DNA from 4 places in the Agrobacterium sp. 22-209-1 genome. Region 3 is predicted to be linked to each of the others. Evidence: riboswitches for the same ligand, from Rfam matches in the RefSeq annotation. Region 3 holds a riboswitch; each other region holds the start of a gene.
What was found. Region 3 has a riboswitch for cobalamin ahead of ACQZ48_RS06145 (CbtB domain-containing protein). Riboswitches for the same ligand answer to the same signal wherever they lie in the genome.
Positions count from the first base shown of each region.

Region 1: another riboswitch for cobalamin. It lies ahead of ACQZ48_RS20950 (acyl-CoA thioesterase); the one in region 3 lies ahead of ACQZ48_RS06145 (CbtB domain-containing protein).
Region 2: another riboswitch for cobalamin. It lies ahead of nrdH (glutaredoxin-like protein NrdH); the one in region 3 lies ahead of ACQZ48_RS06145 (CbtB domain-containing protein).
Region 4: another riboswitch for cobalamin. It lies ahead of ACQZ48_RS01805 (ABC transporter substrate-binding protein); the one in region 3 lies ahead of ACQZ48_RS06145 (CbtB domain-containing protein).

Region 1 is NZ_JBNWCH010000012.1:58,200-62,839, forward strand. Features, by position in the region: partial or broken gene ACQZ48_RS20935 (hypothetical protein) at 74-277, opposite strand; gene ACQZ48_RS20940 (hypothetical protein) at 604-771, shown strand; gene ACQZ48_RS20945 (LysR family transcriptional regulator) at 763-1,650, opposite strand; gene ACQZ48_RS20950 (acyl-CoA thioesterase) at 1,653-2,489, opposite strand; cobalamin riboswitch at 2,589-2,779, opposite strand; gene ACQZ48_RS20955 (DUF1852 domain-containing protein) at 3,055-4,038, shown strand; gene ACQZ48_RS20960 (methionine synthase) at 4,066-4,640, shown strand, end outside.
Region 2 is NZ_JBNWCH010000007.1:233,160-237,799, forward strand. Features, by position in the region: gene nrdE (class 1b ribonucleoside-diphosphate reductase subunit alpha) at 1-2,107, opposite strand, end outside; gene nrdI (class Ib ribonucleoside-diphosphate reductase assembly flavoprotein NrdI) at 2,095-2,493, opposite strand; gene nrdH (glutaredoxin-like protein NrdH) at 2,506-2,727, opposite strand; cobalamin riboswitch at 2,984-3,207, opposite strand; gene ACQZ48_RS17225 (nucleoside triphosphate hydrolase) at 3,341-3,970, opposite strand; gene ACQZ48_RS17230 (ATP-binding cassette domain-containing protein) at 3,967-4,640, opposite strand, start outside.
Region 3 is NZ_JBNWCH010000002.1:381,076-385,715, reverse strand. Features, by position in the region: gene ACQZ48_RS06165 (GNAT family N-acetyltransferase) at 1-140, shown strand, start outside; gene ACQZ48_RS06160 (type 1 glutamine amidotransferase family protein) at 162-728, shown strand; gene ACQZ48_RS06155 (hypothetical protein) at 903-1,217, opposite strand; gene ACQZ48_RS06150 (CbtA family protein) at 1,222-1,932, opposite strand; gene ACQZ48_RS06145 (CbtB domain-containing protein) at 1,944-2,126, opposite strand; cobalamin riboswitch at 2,288-2,515, opposite strand; gene ACQZ48_RS06140 (c-type cytochrome) at 2,654-3,574, opposite strand; gene ACQZ48_RS06135 (c-type cytochrome) at 3,666-4,100, opposite strand; gene ACQZ48_RS06130 (metallophosphoesterase) at 4,361-4,640, opposite strand, start outside.
Region 4 is NZ_JBNWCH010000001.1:404,061-408,700, reverse strand. Features, by position in the region: gene argE (acetylornithine deacetylase) at 1-94, opposite strand, end outside; gene ACQZ48_RS01810 (GNAT family N-acetyltransferase) at 298-1,176, shown strand; cobalamin riboswitch at 1,216-1,450, shown strand; gene ACQZ48_RS01805 (ABC transporter substrate-binding protein) at 1,609-2,640, shown strand; gene ACQZ48_RS01800 (FecCD family ABC transporter permease) at 2,712-3,665, shown strand; gene ACQZ48_RS01795 (ABC transporter ATP-binding protein) at 3,662-4,462, shown strand; gene ACQZ48_RS01790 (pseudoazurin) at 4,459-4,640, shown strand, end outside.

The DNA of each region.
Region 1 (4,640 bases), on a different contig from region 3:
GTGCCGGAACGTATTCCGCCACAGGCGGAGAAAACCGGCACAGACTGAAATAGTCGCTGATCCCAGCGGCGATTTATGCAGTCAGGCCGGATGGAAGTCCGCGAGGCGATGTATTCGGCGGAAAGAGCTGACGGTAGAACGCTTCAACACGGGTCGGCGTGACACGCTCAGCCTCACGAAGGATTGGCAGCCCGAGTGCATCGGCAGGAGCGGGCAGAAGCACCGAAGCCGTCAGACGGCACGCTTCGCAACCGGATCCGATCTTGTGGTGATCGTGCTTGGCCTTGCCATCCTCCGATGGGAGGCAGAGAACCGGAAGAGTTCCGTCCGGAAGGACTTATTGTGCTATTTCGCTGAGAGGGATCTGGCTGTTAGCCAGCGTCGGTGGCTCATTGGCAAAGCCTACCAACAACAAGGCAAGCGCGCACATGGTGCGCACGACGCATTGTTCGGCAAAGCCCAATCGCTTGATCATCGATCCCCATAGTGCCTCTTGTGACACAATTCAGACACTATATGCTATGCGGATTCTGTACAATGCGGCATTTGAACGCCATCATTGGTCGCTGAGCTCACCTGAGGCGATGGCGCTATCATTGAGGGATGATTGATGTCAGCAAACGCGACGAGTTTTACCAGCAGGCATATTGCCGCGGCGTCTGTTCCCTGCGCGACAGCAATATCCACCGCCGCAGCCAGGGCCGTGAGCCGATCGAGATCGGCAAGCTCTATTACAGCAATGTCGATGCTGGCAACGACGTGTCAGGCTGAGGCCATGCGCGACGTCGCGAGAAAACCGGCGATGAAGTCAACGGCCTCTTCGCCGCTTCTCAAACCGAGGTGAATACTCTTCTGTATCCCTGATTTGCCGATACTGACGGGACGAACTCCGAGCTCGGCGGCTTCCCGACGCACCAGCCAGTTCGGGATGGCGCTGACGCCGCGACCGGCTGCGACGAGCTGTAGCATCATTTCCGTGGTCTCGACATTCCGGTGGTGGCGCGGGCGGCAATTTGCAGGCGCAAGGAAATGCGTGAACACATCCAGCCGCTCGGGTGGCACAGGATAGGTGAAGAGCGTTTCATCCAGCAGATCCGCAGGTTCGGCATGGTCCTTGGCCGCCAGAGAGTGATCGGCCGGTACGGCAAGAACCAGTTCGTAGTCGAACACCGGTAGATAATGGACGCTAGGCGCTTCGATCGGGTCCGGGGTGATCAGGATATCGATCTCGTATCCGGTCAGCGCCGCCACGCCGCCAAAAGCAAATGATGTCGTCAGTTCCAGGTCCACATGCGGCCAGTCTACCAGATAGGGCTTTGTCACGCCCATCAGCCATTGGTGACAGGGATGGCATTCCATCCCGATCTTGAGCGAGCCTCGCTGTCCGTAGCGGTAGTCGGACAAGACATCCTCAGCCCTTTCGATCTGTGGCAGGACGCGCTGCGCCAGCGCGACGATGTAGCGGCCGGCCTCGGTGAGACGAAGATTGCGGCCGTCCTTTTCCCACATGGCGACGCCATAGCGTTCTTCGAGCTTGCGGATCGTGTGGCTCAGCGCGGACTGGGTCACATTCAGCCGTTCTGCCGCCGCCGTCAGACTGCCCATGCGATCGACTTCGCGCAGGATCGACAGATGTTGCCTGTCCAGCATCGTTATGCGCCTCCTTTGTCGAGGGGAAAGACTTCTATCTGTTCGCTGTCTCGAACAGGAACCGGCCGGTGATCTTCGTCGACCGCGACCATGGTGAAATGTCCGGTAGCCGTGATATGCCGCTCGCCCGTCAGAAGGTTTTCCGACCAGAGTTTTGTCTCGACGGACATGGAACTGCGGCCAACGCTCGCGACACGTGCCTCCGCCTCGACGATTTCGCCGATCTCGATTGGCCTTGCAAAGTCGATACGCTCGGATGATGCCAGCACCACTAGCTTGCCGGAGTAGCGCGATGCCGTCACGAACGCAGCTTTTGTCATGTAGGCGATTGCCTCGCCCCCGAACATCCGGCCGACGCTGTTAGCCTGATCCGGAAAGACGATTTCGACCATGGCAAGCATATCGCTTTCGCCCGGCGCGTCCTCGGGAAGCAGTTTGGGTAAGGCGTAATGCGCGGCGTTCTCGCCCTCTGGAACGGCAACCATATGGAAGACGCCGCGCGTACAGGTATGCCGTTGACGGCCGACAATTGTCTCTGCCACCATCTCGACCTCAACAGTCAGGGAACGGCGGCCAGCCTTGACGGGTCTTGCCGTGAATTCGACGATGTGCCCGATGCGTGCGGGCTGTTTGAAATCGATACGTTCGCAGGACGCGGTCACAAATGGTGCGCGCCCGAAGCGGGTCGCCGCGATGAAAGCGACTCGATCCATAAGGGCGAGGCCGGTCCCTCCGAAAAGAGTTCCGTGATGGTTTGTGTCACCAGGGAAGACGATATCGACGAGTTGTGTTGTCGACAGGTGCTGCATGGGCTTGTCTGTCGTGTCGGTGCTGATCATCGGCGCTACCATCAGGTTGTGGCAGGGCTGGGCAATGACGCAGAGACGACGGCGCAGAGATGCCGATCGCGAAAGCGGCACTCCGGGACACCCCGCCCGTGGACGTTATCTGTCGTGGCAGGTCTCCTGGCTCGCGGATGACCGCTCCCGCCCGTCTTCCCGGGATAAACCCAGTGACAAAAATGGACGTTCGCTAGCCGCTTACAGTTGCGGGGGCAGCTCCGGCATCTGACCGAATTCCCTCTTAGCTCCGGACTGTCGTCCACAGAACCACGACGGTAAACCAATGTCCCATGCCGCTCGTGGGGTCAAGGCCTCGTTTCCGGTCGGCGGGCCAGACCACCCCGCAAGCCATGTCGCTTACCCAAAACCATGAGGACGGCTCATGTTTCAATGAAATGAAATCAATTTTTCTCCATCAACGGCTCAGGCATAAGAGGGGCGCGCTCCAGGCCATAGACAAGCTAAAGATTGTTGATTGAGAAACACGAGAGAAAAAATGAGAGCACTGAAAGAAAAAGAAACAGATTCAGGGTTTTTCTCGGTCCATGAGAACAATATTGCCATGAGCGGTGAATTTACGTTCTCTCTCAAGAGCATTCCTTTTGACGAGGATTATCAACCCTCGGAAAATACGCGGCTCACGACTAACTTCGCCAATCTGGCCAGAGGGGAGAGCCGCCGGGAGAATTTGCGCAACGCGCTGAGGATGATCGACAATCGCTTCAACGCCTTGGCGCATTGGGACAATCCGAAAAACGATCGTTATTCTGTCCAGCTCGAGATCGTTTCCGTCGAGATGAGGATTGATGCTGAAGGCAATACTGATGCTTTCCCCCTGATCGAAATCCTGAAAACGAATATCGTCGATCATAAGACAGGCGAACGCATCGAAGGCATCGTCGGGAATAATTTCTCCTCGTATGTTCGGGATTATGACTTCAGCGTCGTGCTGCCGGCTTACAATAAGGATCGCCTGGCATTTGGCACGCCGGAGAATTTTGGCGATCTGCATGGAAACCTGTTCAAGTGTTTCCTGAATTCAGATGCCTACAAAGAACACTTTCAAAAACTTCCGGTCATCTGCCTGAGTGCCTCCAGCAGCAGGACATACAGCCGGACCGGTAATCAGCACCCTGTATTGGGTGTCGAATACCAGCAGGATGAATTGTCGTCGACCGATCGATACTTCCAGAAAATGGGATTGAAGGTTCGCTTTTTCATGCCGCCGAACAGCGTCGCGCCTTTTGCATTCTATTTTCTCGGTGATCTGCTCGACGATTACACCAATCTCGAGCTCATCAGCACAATCAGCACCATGGAGACTTTTCAGAAGATTTACCGGCCCGAAATTTATAACGCCAATTCCGCGGCAGGGGCCTGTTATCGCCCGAGTCTCGGGCATCAGGACTACTCATTGACGCGTATCGTCTACGATCGCGAAGAGCGTAGCCGGCTGGCTGTCGAGCAGGGAAGGTTCGCTGAGGAGCACTTCATCAAACCCTATGGGACTGTTCTTGAGCAATGGTCTACCAAACACGCCCTTTGATGAACTGAAAGCATAAGGTCCCCCATCATGAAAACACTGTTGCCCACGTCAACCGCCGGCAGCTTGCCGAAACCTTCATGGCTTGCAGAGCCTGAGAAACTCTGGTCGCCTTGGAAATTGCAGGATGACGAACTGATCGAGGGCAAGCAGGACGCCTTGCGCTTGTCCTTGGACGACCAGCGGCAGGCAGGTATCGATATCGTCAGCGACGGCGAGCAAACGCGCCAGCATTTCGTCACGACATTCATCGAGCATCTCGATGGTGTCGATTTCGAAAAACGCGAGACCGTCAGAATCCGGGATCGCTATGATGCGAGCGTTCCGACAGTCGTCGGCGCCGTGTCGCGCAAACAGGCGGTTTTTGTCGAAGACGCCAAGTTCCTGCGTCAGCAGACCAAACAGCCGATCAAATGGGCTCTGCCGGGGCCGATGACGATGATCGATACGCTCTTCGACGATCACTATAAAAGTCGCGAAAAGCTGGCCTGGGAATTCGCCGGGATCCTGAACCAGGAGGCTAGAGAACTGGAGGCTGCCGGGGTGGATATCATCCAGTTCGATGAACCCGCATTTAATGTCTTCTTCGATGAGGTGAATGACTG
Region 2 (4,640 bases), on a different contig from region 3:
TGATGCCCTTCTTCCAGGCGTAGATCTGCGCCCGGTTGATATCGCGCGTCGTGGCCGTATCGCGGAAGAATAGCGTCAGCGACAGACCCTGATCGACATGCTGGGTGGCCGCCGCATAGGTGTCGATGATCTTTTCCGGGCCGATCTCATAGGCATCCTGATAATATTCGAGATTATCGTTCGAGAGATAGGAAGCCGGGTAATAAACTCGGCCGATCTTGCCCTCTTTACGGATCTCGATTTTCGAGACGATGGGATGAATGGAGGAGGTGGAGTGGTTGATATAGGAGATCGAACCCGTTGGCGGTACGGCCTGCAGGTTCTGGTTATAGAGGCCTGATGCCATAACCTCCTGCTTCAGTGCCTTCCAGTCGTCCTGTGTCGGAATGGCAATGCCGGCCTTTTCGAAGAGCTCACGGACCTTTTCCGTCGCGGGCAGCCATTCCCTGTCGGTATATTTGTCGAAATAGTCGCCCGAGGCATATTTGGAGTTCTCAAAGCCCTTGAAGCTCTGGCCCCTTTCCACGGCAAGGCGGTTACTGGCGCGGATGGCGTGATAGGTCACGGTGTAAAAATAGATATTGGTGAAATCGACGCCTTCTTCGGAACCATAGAAAATGCGCTCGCGCGCCAGATAACCGTGCAGGTTCATCTGGCCGAGGCCGATAGCGTGGCTCGCATCATTGCCCTTTTCCACCGAGGGAACGGAGGAAATGTGGCTCATATCCGATACCGCCGTCAGCGCCCGGATGGAGGTCTCGATGGTCTTGCCGAAATCGGCCGAATCCATTGCCGCAGCAATGTTGAGCGAGCCGAGATTGCAGGAAATATCCTTGCCCATTTGGCTATAGGAGAGATCGGCGTTGAACTCGCTCGCTTCGCTGACCTGCAGGATTTCCGAGCAGAGATTGCTCATGCTGATACGGCCGGCAATCGGATTGGCGCGGTTCACCGTATCTTCGAACATGATGTAGGGGTAACCGCTCTCGAACTGGATTTCGGCGATCACCTGGAAGAATTCGCGCGCCTTGATCTTCCTCTTACGGATGCGGCTGTCGGCTACCATTTCATGGTATTTTTCGGTGACCGAGATTTCGGTGAAAGGCACGCCATAGATCCGCTCCACATCATAGGGCGAAAACAGATACATATCCTCATTATTGCGGGCGAGTTCGAAGGTGATATCGGGGATCACCACGCCGAGCGACAGCGTCTTGATGCGGATTTTCTCGTCGGCATTTTCACGCTTGGTATCGAGGAAGCGCATGATATCCGGGTGGTGGGCGTGCAGATAGACCGCGCCGGCACCCTGGCGCGCGCCAAGCTGGTTGGCATAGGAAAAGCTGTCTTCCAGCAGCTTCATCACGGGAATGACGCCGGATGACTGGTTTTCGATCTGCTTGATCGGCGCGCCGGCCTCGCGAATATTGGTCAAGGACAGGGCCACGCCGCCGCCGCGCTTGGAAAGCTGCAACGCCGAATTGATGGAGCGGCCGATGCTTTCCATATTGTCTTCCACACGCAGCAGAAAACACGAGACCAGCTCGCCGCGGCTCTTCTTGCCGGCGTTGAGGAATGTTGGGGTTGCCGGCTGGAAGCGGCCGGAAATGATCTCATCGACCAGATTGCGGGCAAGCTGCTCATCACCGCGCGCAAGGGCCAGCGCCACCATGCAGACGCGATCCTCGTAACGCTCGAGGTAACGTTTTCCGTCGAAAGTCTTCAGCGTGTAGGAGGTATAATATTTGAACGCCCCAAGAAATGTCGGAAAGCGGAATTTCCGGGCATAGGCTTCGTCATAGAGGTCGCGAACGAAATTGAAGGAGTACTGGTCCAGTACCTCCTGCTCGTAATATCCTTCCGCCACCAGATAATCGAGCTTTTCCCTGAGATTATGGAAAAACACAGTGTTCTGGTTGACGTGCTGGAGAAAATATTGCCGGGCAGCCAGGCGATCCTTGTCGAGCTGGATTTTCCCGTTCTCGTCATAAAGGTTCAACATCGCGTTCAGCGCGTGGTAGTCCAGAGCCGCATCAACCGGTTTCTGGCTTGCGGCTACGGGCTGTTTGGCATCCTTGCGCAGCGCGCTTGAGGTCAGCGTGTCCAAAATCGTTCCAATCCATGTTTGACGTTGGCGACATCTTCTTCCGTGCCGAGAAGCTCGAAACGATAGAGAAACGGCACAGCGCATTTACGCGAGACGATATCTCCGGCGGATGCGAAAGCTGCGCCAAAATTCGTGTTGCCCGCCGCTATGACGCCGCGAATGAGATTTCGGTTGGAGGGCTCGTTCAAAAACCGGATGACCGGTTTCGGCACGGCCCCTTTTGTACCCCCACCCCCATAGGTGGGGGTGACGAGCACATAGGGCTCGGACACGTGGGGAACATCTTCCTCAACGCCAAGCGGCAGGCGAAACAATCGCCGTCCCAGTTTCAGAAGGAAACGATGGGTGTTTTCAGAACGGCTGGAATAATAGACGATCAGGCCCATCGCCCTGCCGCCTCAGCTGATCGCGCCGATCATATCCGGCCGGAAACCCGCCCAATGGCGTTCGCCGGCAACGACCACCGGAACCTGCATGTAACCGAGGCCACGAACATGATCGAGCGCGTCAGCATCTTCGGAAATATCGATGATCTCATAGGGAACGCCGATGCGGTCGAGGGCGCGGTAAGTGGCAGTGCATTGGACGCAGGCCGGCTTGCTGTAAACGGTGACGGTCATAATTTCCTCTCTCGAAGCCGGTTTCGGACACGGCTCAACATTGCCGATTGCAATCACAATCGGGCGGCGATGGATCTTTCATTAGGGTGGGCATGCGCAGCTTTTAGCCGCGTAAAATCACTGTCTACGCCGACGAGCGCAGCAACTCAAACAAATGCACTGGCATGACTTCACCCCGAAGCTTGTTCTGGAGGGGGCAGAAAAGGGCGCACGCAAATCATTTGCGTCAGACACCTTCCTCCGGACACCCCGCCCGTGGACGTTTGCGCTCAAGGCAGGTCTCCTGACTTGCGGGTCACAACATCTATTCCAGCCTTCCCGGTGCGCTAAGCTCCAGTGACCCAAATCGGAACGATGCTCGCCGCTTACAGTTGCGGGGGCAGTTTCGGCCTTGCTTCGCCCTGATGGCGTCACGCACCGAATTCCCGTCTTAGCTCCCAATCCTTGCGAATCGGAAGAACCTCGAACACCACATATAGTATATGAGGAATTTTTTGCGTCAATGAATAGACACAGGAAAGCCCTACCCTGTGGATCAAAAAGATTCAACACGTGGTTAACAACGGCTTAACAGCACATGCGTGCCGCCGCTCAAAGAGAGAAAAGCGTTAATCTATTCCCAGATATCGATGCGAATATCGGCGGGACGGGCGTTTTCGATCACCCTTTTTCCGTTGGGAAGATCGTTTTCGAACAGTTTGGCGTGGATTTGAGTGGCATCGAGGCCATAACCCTGCCATCTGTTGCGCAGTCTCTCTTCAAGCACCGCGACGGATGGACCCACAAAAATAGTGAGATCGAAGCTGCCGGCCAGTGTCGTCCAGGGCGCCTCGTTGAGCAGCAGATAATTGCCTTCGGCAAGGATCAGGCGCGTGTCCGGCGCAATCGCTCGGGCAGAGGCAATGGCGATTTCGCGGGAGCGGTCGAAAACCGGGACAAGAACTTCCTGGCCCCCCTTACGAACGGCGGAGACGATATCAAGGAAACCGCGCACGTCGAATGTTTCGGGCGCGCCCTTTCGCGGCAGCAGCCCCCGTTCTTCAAGAATGCCATTGTCCATATGGAAGCCGTCCATGGGCAGGACGGCGGCCGTTTCGCCTCGTGCGAGCAAAGCATCACAAAGCGCATCTGCCAGCGTGGATTTGCCGGCCCCAGGGGGACCGGCAATGGCGACGATAAAACGGGATTTACCTTCTGCCCGCCGAAGAACATCCTCGGCGATCGTTTCAAGCTTCAGCGTCATGCGGCAAGCGTTTCCTTCGGCGCTTCCTTGGCACCGGTCATGAAGGCGACGGCATCCGACATCGAATAGTCCTTCGGATTGATGACGCACAGGCGCTTGCCTAGCCGGTGGATATGGATGCGATCCGCGACCTCGAAGACATGCGGCATGTTATGCGAGATCAGGACGATCGGCAGGCCGCGGGAGCGCACGTCGAGGATAAGCTCCAGAACACGTCGGCTTTCCTTGACACCAAGTGCCGCCGTCGGTTCGTCGAGGATGACGACCTTGGAGCCAAAGGCTGCCGCACGCGCCACCGCCACACCCTGACGCTGACCGCCGGAAAGGGTTTCCACCGCCTGATTGATGTTCTGGATCGTCATCAGGCCGAGTTCCGACAGTTTCTCGCGGGCGAATTTTTCCATGGCCGGGCGGTCCAGCGCCCGGAACAAACTGCCCTGAATGCCGGATTTACGGATTTCCCGCCCGAGAAACATATTGTCGGCTATGGAAAGCGCCGGCGAAAGCGCGAGGTTCTGATAGACCGTCTCGATGCCGGCCTTTCGCGCCTCGATTGGCGAGCGGAACTGGACGGGCTGGCCTTCCAGTCTGATCTCCCCTTCATCGGGTGTCACGGCACCGGAAATCGCCTTGATGAGAGAGGATTTGCCGGCGCCGTTGTCGCCGATCA
Region 3 (4,640 bases):
ATATCGCCAAGCGTCTCGGCTGCGACTATCTTTCCGTCAGCGCCACGACCGGCAATGTGGCGGCGCATCGTTTCTACGAAAACATGGATTTCGCGCCGCGGCCGGTCACCGGCATGCGCTACATGCAGTCCATCGCCTGATTAAAGCCCACGGAGACAGCCATGACACGGATCGCCATTGCGCTCGCGCAGGATTTTGCCGACTGGGAGCCGGCGCTGCTTACGGCGGCAGCGCGCAGCTATCTCGGTGTCGAGATCGTGCACGCCACGCCTGATGGCAGGCCCGTGACCTCGATGGGCGGGCTGAAGGTGACGCCGGACACATCCTATGACGCGCTCGATCCCGTTGACATCGATGCGCTCGTCATTCCCGGCGGTCTCAGCTGGGAAAAGAGAACGGCTGTCGATCTTGGCGGGCTGGTGCACCGGTTTCGCGACAGGGATCGGCTGGTGGCCGGCATCTGCGCGGCGGCAAGCGCGCTCGGCGGCACGGGCGTTCTGAACGACGTCAGCCATACCGGCAATTCGCTGGCATCCCACAAGGCCTATCCGGCCTATCGCGGTGAGGCGCATTATCGCGATCAGCCAAAAGCGGTCAGCGATGGTGGCATCGTCACGGCACCCGGCAGCGCGCCGGTCAGTTTCGCCGTGGAAATCCTGAAACACCTCGGCCTCTTTGGTCCGGAAGCCGAGGCGGAACTTCAGGTTTTTGCGGCAGAGCATCGGTGAGGCGCATCCGCCTCAATGCTTTACAGCCCTCCACTTCCCCGTCATTCCAGCCTTTAGCCGGAATCCAGCCAGCCTAAGTCTCTGGGCTGAAAAAGACTCTTCCCGCCTCGCAGACGCGCGTCGACGGGAACCCGGCTCAAGGCCGGGATGACGGAGGTGGGAATATGGAGCAAGTCAATATCGATCAAGCACCCGGCACACCCGCGCCGCTGAAGCATCGCCCTCACCTGCAATCGCACGGCGAATATCGCGGCTGTTCAGATGCAGGCTGCGACCTGCGGGCAAATTCGAGCGTTTTATCTTACTGAGCGCAGCAGCGATAAAAGCAGCCTGGTGTTCATGAAAGCAGGAGAGAGCCGCCTCGCGCCCCGGGGTTGCCCCGAGGAGCGCCTTGAAAGCAAGGCGATGCACGGCGCAGAAAGCGCCGTGGCCGGGAACGGCAAAACGCAGCGCATCGAGCTCCTCACTCCATTCCGCTGCGTCCTGCATGGTTTCAAGCCTCTTGGAAGCGCTTCAGGAAAAACGCACTCAACGTGCCGAGAAGTGCCCAGAAGACGAAGCTGGTGACGGTGGCGGCAACGATGAACTGACGTTCCAGCGGCAGTGGCGCCAGCGCATGTTCGCCTTCCGGCGGCAGGGGGGCGCCCACCACATGCGGCGCGACGATCAGCACCATCGCCAGCAGAACCGCCCATGGTTCGCGGCGGAAGGCGATCAACGCAATGCCGCCCGCGGTTGCGGCAACGGTCGCGAGCCACCAGATCTGGCGCGCCTCAAGTGCGGCGGCCGGGCTTCCCGGCAGTTCCGGCGGCAGGCCGATCATCGGGGCGAGCATGACGGCCGCAAAACCGGCAACGCCCCACAAAAGCCCCTCACGCCAGCCGGTATTGGTGCCGCGCAACGACATGAGGCCGGTCAGCACCAGCGCGTAACCGATGGCGGTCAGCACATTGGCGGCGACGGTATAGGCGGTGCGCTCGAAACCATCGGCCGGAGCCCAGGCCTCGTCATTATGTTCATGAGCGGGAACCGCAGCGCCGGGCCCCGGTGCATTATGGCTATGGGGCGCTTCGCCGGCGCTCTCATAGGTTTCCGCCTGAAGGATGAGCGGCGTGGTGCCAAAAGCCTGCATGGCGGAGACCGCGAAGCCGCCAAGGATACCGACGAGAATGGCGGTGAAGACGATATTGCGAAAAAATGACATGCCGTTTCCCCTCAATGGCAGGGGAAGGCATTGGCATGACGCGTGTCATGCGCGGCATTGTGAACGGCTTCCACGTGGGAAAAGCCGACAAAACCGACGACGAACAGGCCAAGCACGATCGCTGTCAGCGACTGCGCGACGCTGGTTGTTTTTACGGAAACGGCTGAATTGGCCGTATTCAGGTTGGTGGACATGGTGACCCCTCTCCCGGCGCGACCCCGCGCCTTTAGATGCGGCCGAACGGCAAAGCCGCAGGACCGCATGCGATATACTTCACCACGGGGATACGAGACTGATACAGGGAGGCATTGATGCCACCACCCTGAAATTCCGCTCTTCCGGACACCCCGCCGGCATGGATATTTCCGCGATGGCAGGTCTCCTGGCTTACGGGTCAAAACCTGAAACACCTTCCCGGCATCGCCTTCGCCCTTGATGGAGGCGAGATGGCTTGCCAGTGGCATTTCGTTTCAGGCTCTCCGCTCACAGTTGCGGGGGCAGCCACGAATGAGGATTTCTCCCTATCGTGTTCCCTTTTCACCTTCCGGAACGCCCGGAAGGAACCATCACGGACATGTTATCGGATGGGCGGGGCCGGGAGTCAATGGCGCTTACCCACCTCTCGTTCGTCATCCTCGGGCTTGACCCGAGGATCCATGGGCTGGCGTGGTGGTGGATCCTCGGGTCAAGCCCGAGGATGACGGAGGAGAGGTATCAGGCCCTACCGCGCCGGTATGGCTTTCAGATAGGCGGAAATCGCATCGCGGTCTTCGGCCGTCAGATGCGCCATATTCTGCTGCACCTTGACCATCGAGCCGCCGACGCTGTCGAATTCCGGGGTGAAGCCGGTTTCCAGATAGCTGGCTATATCCGCTTTGGCCCAGCTGCCGATGCTTTGCGAGCCGGGGGTAATGTCGGGAATGCGGCCCTCGCCTTCCGGATTGGGGCCGCCGGCCAGCCACTTGTCTTTCAGGAAACCGCCAAGCGCGTTGCGCGGCGTGTGGCATTCGCCGCAGTGGCCCGGCCCCTCCACCAGATACTGGCCGCGCAGCAATTCGGCATTGGCATCGGCAAGCTCGACGCGGGGCCGCGCCGAGGGGTCGAAATAAAGGAATTTCCAGCCGCCCAGCACCATGCGCAGATTGAAGGGGAACGGCAACTCGTGATCCGGCGCATCGTTCTGGCTGGCCGGCAGGACCTTCAGATAACCGAAGAGATCGTTGACGTCCTTCTGCGTCATGCGGGCATAGGAGGCGTAGGGAAAGGACGGATAGAGATGTTCGCCGTTCCTGCCCACCCCGCGCGTCATCGCATCGCCGAATTCCGCCAGCGTCCAGCCGCCGATGCCATGCTGTGGATCGGAGGAAATATTGGGGACATGGAAGGTGCCGAAGGGGCTTTTCAGCGCCTGCCCGCCCGAAAGCGTCAACAGCGCCTCGCCCTTCGCGTCGGGTGCCGCATGACAGCTTGCGCAGCCGCCCGCCCAGAACAGCGTTTCGCCATTGGCCAGATCCGGTTCGCCCAGGCTCACCCAATGGCTCGGCGCCTGCCGCTGCGGCGCGGTAACCCAGGCGAAAATGCCGTAGCCCGCAATGGCCGCGACGACGGCCCCGCCGACGAGTTTCGTCCAGATGGAGGACATGCCCCTCTCCCCATTGTCACCTGATCCGGTCAGATGTCTTTCGTGCCTTGAGAAAACGCCGCCGGGAAGCGGCGTTTTCAAAGTGCTGCGACTACTTCTTCAGACGATAAGTCTGGTGGCAGGTGCCGCAATCGGCGCCGAGCGTCTTCATGGCGGTGGCGACGCCGGCCTGATCGGTGGGGAGATTGGCGAGAACCGCGTCGGCATCCGTTCCGAGCTTCGCTGCCTTGGCCTTGAAGTCGTCGAAGTTTTCCCAGATGGCGGGAGCAGCCGCACTACCGGTCTCTGAGCCGACGGGGAACTGGTCGGGGAAAGCCTTGGCATTGGTGCTGATGGTCGTCACGGCAGCCTTGACGGCGGCAGCGTCAAAGGGCTTTTCGCCCTTGGAGATGGCGGCGAGCGCACCCATGGAGCCGCCGATCTGCTTCATCATGCCTTCGCGTTTTTCGACTTCGCCGGCAGCATAAACAGCTCCGGCGCAAAGACAGCCGAACAGCATGGCCGCCGTGATGGTTTTCAGTTTCATGCACACTCTCCTTGATTCCGGCATGGACACCGGCGCTTTATCGAACCGGGCGAGGATGCCCTTTCCGCATGGCGAAAAAAAGTCACATTGCGGTGAATTCCATCGCGAAAACAGAAGCCTAAGACGAGGTGACAATGCAGGTCACCCCCCGGCTCTAGGGCCTCACTATGACGGCAGGCTGAATGAGAATAATTGGCTGAAAGCAAGCGGCGCGGCGTATTCCCCCACGCAGTTGCCGTTTGGAGAAGCCAAGGCCCGGCTTAGAGGGCCAAAATGCGGTCTTCCTCACGCCCAAAACCGCGGATCGCTATGCGGTCGGCAAAGACGTCTGCAATGGCGAAGGTGTTCTGGTCAGGCGTATCGACCATGCCCTTGAAATTCACGAAGTGGGTATTGCCCAACAGGCCGTAATTGCCCTCGTGATTATGGCCGTTGAACCATGCGACGGCTGACGGGTGGGAGCCGAGAAGCTCAAGGATACGCGGCGCGTCCCACATGTTGTGGGCGTTTTCCGGATAGACAGGATAATGGCAGAGAACG
Region 4 (4,640 bases), on a different contig from region 3:
GATAATCGGCGATCCATCCGGCGATATCGCCATTGGCGGTTCCGACGACCGATGGGAAGCCGACAAGACGCTCCAGAATGTCGATTGCGTTCATGGCTGTCTCCGTCGCTTCAACGTTGAAAAGCTTAGAGCGGCCTGCGGCGTTTATCTGCTGAAATAGGGGTGATTTCAGTAGATTGTTGTGTCCTTCCAGCGCTTTCGGAAAATTCCTGCCGGCAAGGCTGGCTATCTTCGGATGTCGTGGGCTGGGTTGCCGGGATCAAGGTTCCGCGCCGGAGGAAATGAGAGCCGTTTGTCATGGAGCTGCTCAAGGTCGATAGTTTCGAGTTGCGAACCGTGGATATCGCCGATGTGGAGGCCGATCATCTGCACGCCCTCTCCATGGCTGTCGGGTGGCGATATCACGCGAATGAATGGTGTTTCCTGCGTCAATGTGGCGTCGGTCTTGCCGCGCTTGACGAAATCGACCGCGCTGTCGCAACTGCGATGCTGTTTCGCTATGATGAGGGTTTTGCGACGCTCGGCATGGTCATCGTTTCGCCGCGCCTTCAGGGGCAGGGCGTGGCACCATGGCTGGTGCGGCGGCTTCTGGCGAAATTCCCTGCCATATCCCTGAGGCTCAACGCCACGGACGAGTCGAGGCGGTTGTTTGCCGGGCTGGGTTTTGCCGGAGAGACGGAAAAAGTACATCTCCTTCGGGGCAAGGCGCGTTGCCTTCCCGAGATGCCGGCGCTCGGAAGAAAACAGAGGATCAAGCCACTTTCGGAGGACCATTTGTCCGCTGTTGCGGATCTGGATGAGACGGCTTTCGGTGTCTCGCGCCGGCGCGTCCTGCAGCGTCTCCTGCGGGAAGACGAAGGTTATGGCCTGTTTGAGGCGGATCGTCTTGAGGCATTTGCATTGCGACGCGCAGCGGGGCGGGGCCATATTGTCGGCCCGGTCGTTGCGGGCGACGAGACGGCGGCCATCGCGCTGGTCAGGCGGCATTTTTCCGATTTGGACGGTCAGCTTGTCCGTCTTGATGCCGTTCGTGACAGCGGTCTTCTGACCGACTTCCTGGCGCAATCCGGGCTGGTGGTGATCGAAACGCTCACCACCATGTCGAAAGGCGCGCCGCAACCGGCAGGCTGCGGTTCCGCAATGATTTTCGCCCTGGCAGGCCCGTCTTTGTGCTGAGGTGCGGCACTATCGCAATTGACGCCCCGCTTCTTGCCCCTTATGTGAGAAAGCGACGGTTCCTGCAGCCGAAAGGCGAAGGGATTAATAGGGAACATGGTGCGGGCGATCTTTTTCGCCCAATGCCGTGGCTGCCCCCGCAACTGTAAGCGGATTGTCGTTCATCCCCGTGACGCTTCAAGGCGTCATGCCACTGTATTTTTCGGAATACGGGAAGGCAGATGAGAGACGCAAATCCGTGAGCCAGGAGACCTGCCGTCAAAATATGAACCATCGTTACGGGCGGGGAAGCCCGGAGGAGGATTTTGTAATGTTATTTCATAACATTTCGTTTGCGTCCTATTACCGTTCTCCGTACAAGACGTCCCGCTGTTGCTGCGCGTTCTGACGCCTGCTGCTCTGGAATAAGTTTTACTTTCGACTGGAGAACACATGTTTCATTCTAGACGCCTGCCGGTTCACGCCGGCTTTCTGGCAACCGTGCTTTCGGTTTTGCCTGTGGTCGGCGCCAATGCCGCCGAAACCACCTATCCCCTGACAATCAACAGCTGCGGTCAGGAGATCACCTTCAAGCAGGCGCCCACCCGCACCGTTTCCGTTGGCCAGAGCACGACAGAGGTTCTTTACCTGCTTGGCGTTGCGGACAAGGTCGTCGGCACGGCGCTGTGGATCGGTCCGGTTCTGAAGGGCTACGAGGAGGCCAATGCCAAGGTCGAGCGACTGGCCGATAATGATCCGAGCTTCGAGGCGGTCGTCGGCAAGAAGCCGGACCTTGTCACGACGCAGTTCCAGTGGCAGATCGGTCCCGAGGGTGTTGTCGGAACGCCGGCGCAATTCGCCGAACTCGGTATTCCCGTCTATACCTCGCCTGCCGATTGCGTCGGCAAGGACAATTCCGGCGGTGGTGATGGTGTACGCAACACCGGCTTCACCATGGAGTTGATCTATCAGGAAGTCCGCGACCTCGCCAAAATCTTCGACGTGCAGGACCGCGGTGAAGAGGTCGTTGCCGACCTGAAGAAGCGTGAAGAAGCCGCCCGTGCCAAGATCGCCTCAGCCAATGGCAAGCTTTCCGCCGTCTTCTGGTTCTCGAGCGCCGAGCTGGATATCGATCCCTATGTCGCAGGTCGCAATGGTGCTCCCGGCTACATCATGTCCGCGCTGGGGTTAAAGAACGTCATCGAAAGCGATGAAGAATGGCCGACCGTCGGCTGGGAAACCATCGCCAAGGCCAATCCGTCCATCATCGTCGCCGGCAAGATGGACCGCCGCCGTTTCCCCGCCGATGATATTGCCGTCAAGCTGAAGTTCCTCGCCACCGATCCCGTGGCCAGCATCATGCCCGCCGTCAAGGAAGGTCATGTGTTCGAGATGGATGCGCAGGCGATGAACCCGACCATTCGAACCATCGAAGGTATTGAAACGCTGGCCGAGGCGATTTCGGCCGCTGGCCTCGCCAAGTGAACCGTCTCACCACCCATCTTGGTAGGGCGGGGCTGGCATTTGCCGCGCTCGCCCTGCTGCTCGTCGCGCTGATGGCCGGGGCGGCCATCGGCGAGACTGCCATCCCTTTGGATGTTGTAGCAAAGACGATTGCCAACCGCGTTTTCCACGCGGGTTATCCGCTTGAACCGCTGGATGAAGGCATCGTCTGGAGTTACCGCCTCAGCCGCGCCGTTGTTGCCGCCTGCTGCGGGGCGTCGCTGGCGCTCGCCGGAGCAGTGCTGCAATCTCTTTTACGCAATCCGCTTGCCGATCCCTACATTCTCGGAATTTCTGCCGGTGCCTCCACCGGTGCCGTCGCCGTGGCACTTCTGGGCTTCGGCGCGGGCTTTCTGACGATGCCGGCGGGCGCGCTCATCGGCGCTTTTGTCGCTTTTTCGCTGGTCAGCCTTCTGGCCGTGCAGGCGGGGCATGGCAACAGCGCCATCATTCTGGCGGGCGTTGCCGGTTCGCAACTGTTCAACGCCATGACCTCCTTCATCGTCACCAAATCCGCCAATGCTGAACAGGCGCGCGGTATCATGTTCTGGCTGCTCGGCAATCTTTCCGGCGTGCGCTGGCCGGATGTCTGGCTGGCGCTACCGGTCAGCCTTGCGGGCCTTATCGTTTGTCTCTGGTACGCGCGGGCGCTCGATGCCTTCGCATTCGGCGGTCAGGCCGCAGCCTCGCTCGGTATTCCGGTGCGCTGGGTCTATACCGTGCTGATCTCGGTTTCGGCGATCATGACGGCTGCGATGGTGTCGCTGGTCGGCTCCATCGGCTTCGTGGGCCTCGTCATTCCGCATGCTGCGCGCATCTTCGTCGGCGTTCGCCATGGTATCTTGCTGCCGGTGACGGCGCTGACCGGCGCGGTTTTCATGATCGTCGCGGATATTCTCTCTCGCATCGTCATTCCGGGCCAGGTGCTGCCCATCGGCGTCATCACCGCGCTCGTCGGCGCGCCCGCCTTTGCCTTCATCCTCGGGCAGAAGAGGGGGCGTTCATGAAACTGTCCGCCCACGACCTGCATTTCCACGCCGGCAATATAGACATCTTGCGCGGCGTTTCACTCGATGTCGGTTCCGGTGAGTTTCTCGGTGTCATCGGACCGAACGGTTCCGGCAAAAGCACGCTGCTCTCCATGCTGGCAGGCATTCGCAAGCCGCGCCGGGGTCACGTTACGCTCGGAGATGAACCGCTTGCCTCGCTGGGACGGCGAGACCTTGCCCGCCGGCTCGCCTTCGTTGAGCAGCAGGCTGAAACCACCGAACGCATCACCGCACGACAGGCCGTGGAGCTTGGACGCACGCCCTACCTCGGGCCGCTTTCCGCCTGGTCGCAGCAGGATGACGCCATCGTTGACGCAGCACTCGCCAATGTGGATATGGCTGATAAGGCGGAGCGCAGCTGGCACCATCTTTCCGGCGGCGAACGGCAGCGCCTGCATATCGCCCGCGCGTTGACGCAGGAGCCGCATGTCCTGCTTCTGGACGAGCCGACCAACCATCTCGACATAGGTCACCAGATCGGCCTGCTCGATCTGGTGCGCCGACAAGGCCTGACCGTTGTAGCGGCGCTGCACGACCTCAATCACGCCGCCATGTTCTGTGACCGCGTCGCCATCATGCACCGGGGCGAGATGATCGCGGTCGGTCCGCCGCGCGAGGTGCTGACACCGGCGACAATAGCCGCCGTCTTCGGGGTGGAGTGCGTGGTCACCACGGATGAGGGGGGCTTTTCCCATATTCGTTTTTTGCCGGCCCATGGGCGGGCCGAGCATGCAAGGAAAGTATTGGCACGATGATGACAGTCATTACGTTCGCAAGCTCTGCTGCAAAGGCCAGACGGTTTTGTGCCGCTGCCGCAATCGCCGTTTCGGCCGCAGGGTTTCCCCTTCACGCTTTGGCCGAGACCTTCGAGGTGAAGATGATGAACAGGGGCGAAAAAGGCCCGATGGTGTTCGAGCCCGATTTTCTCGAGAT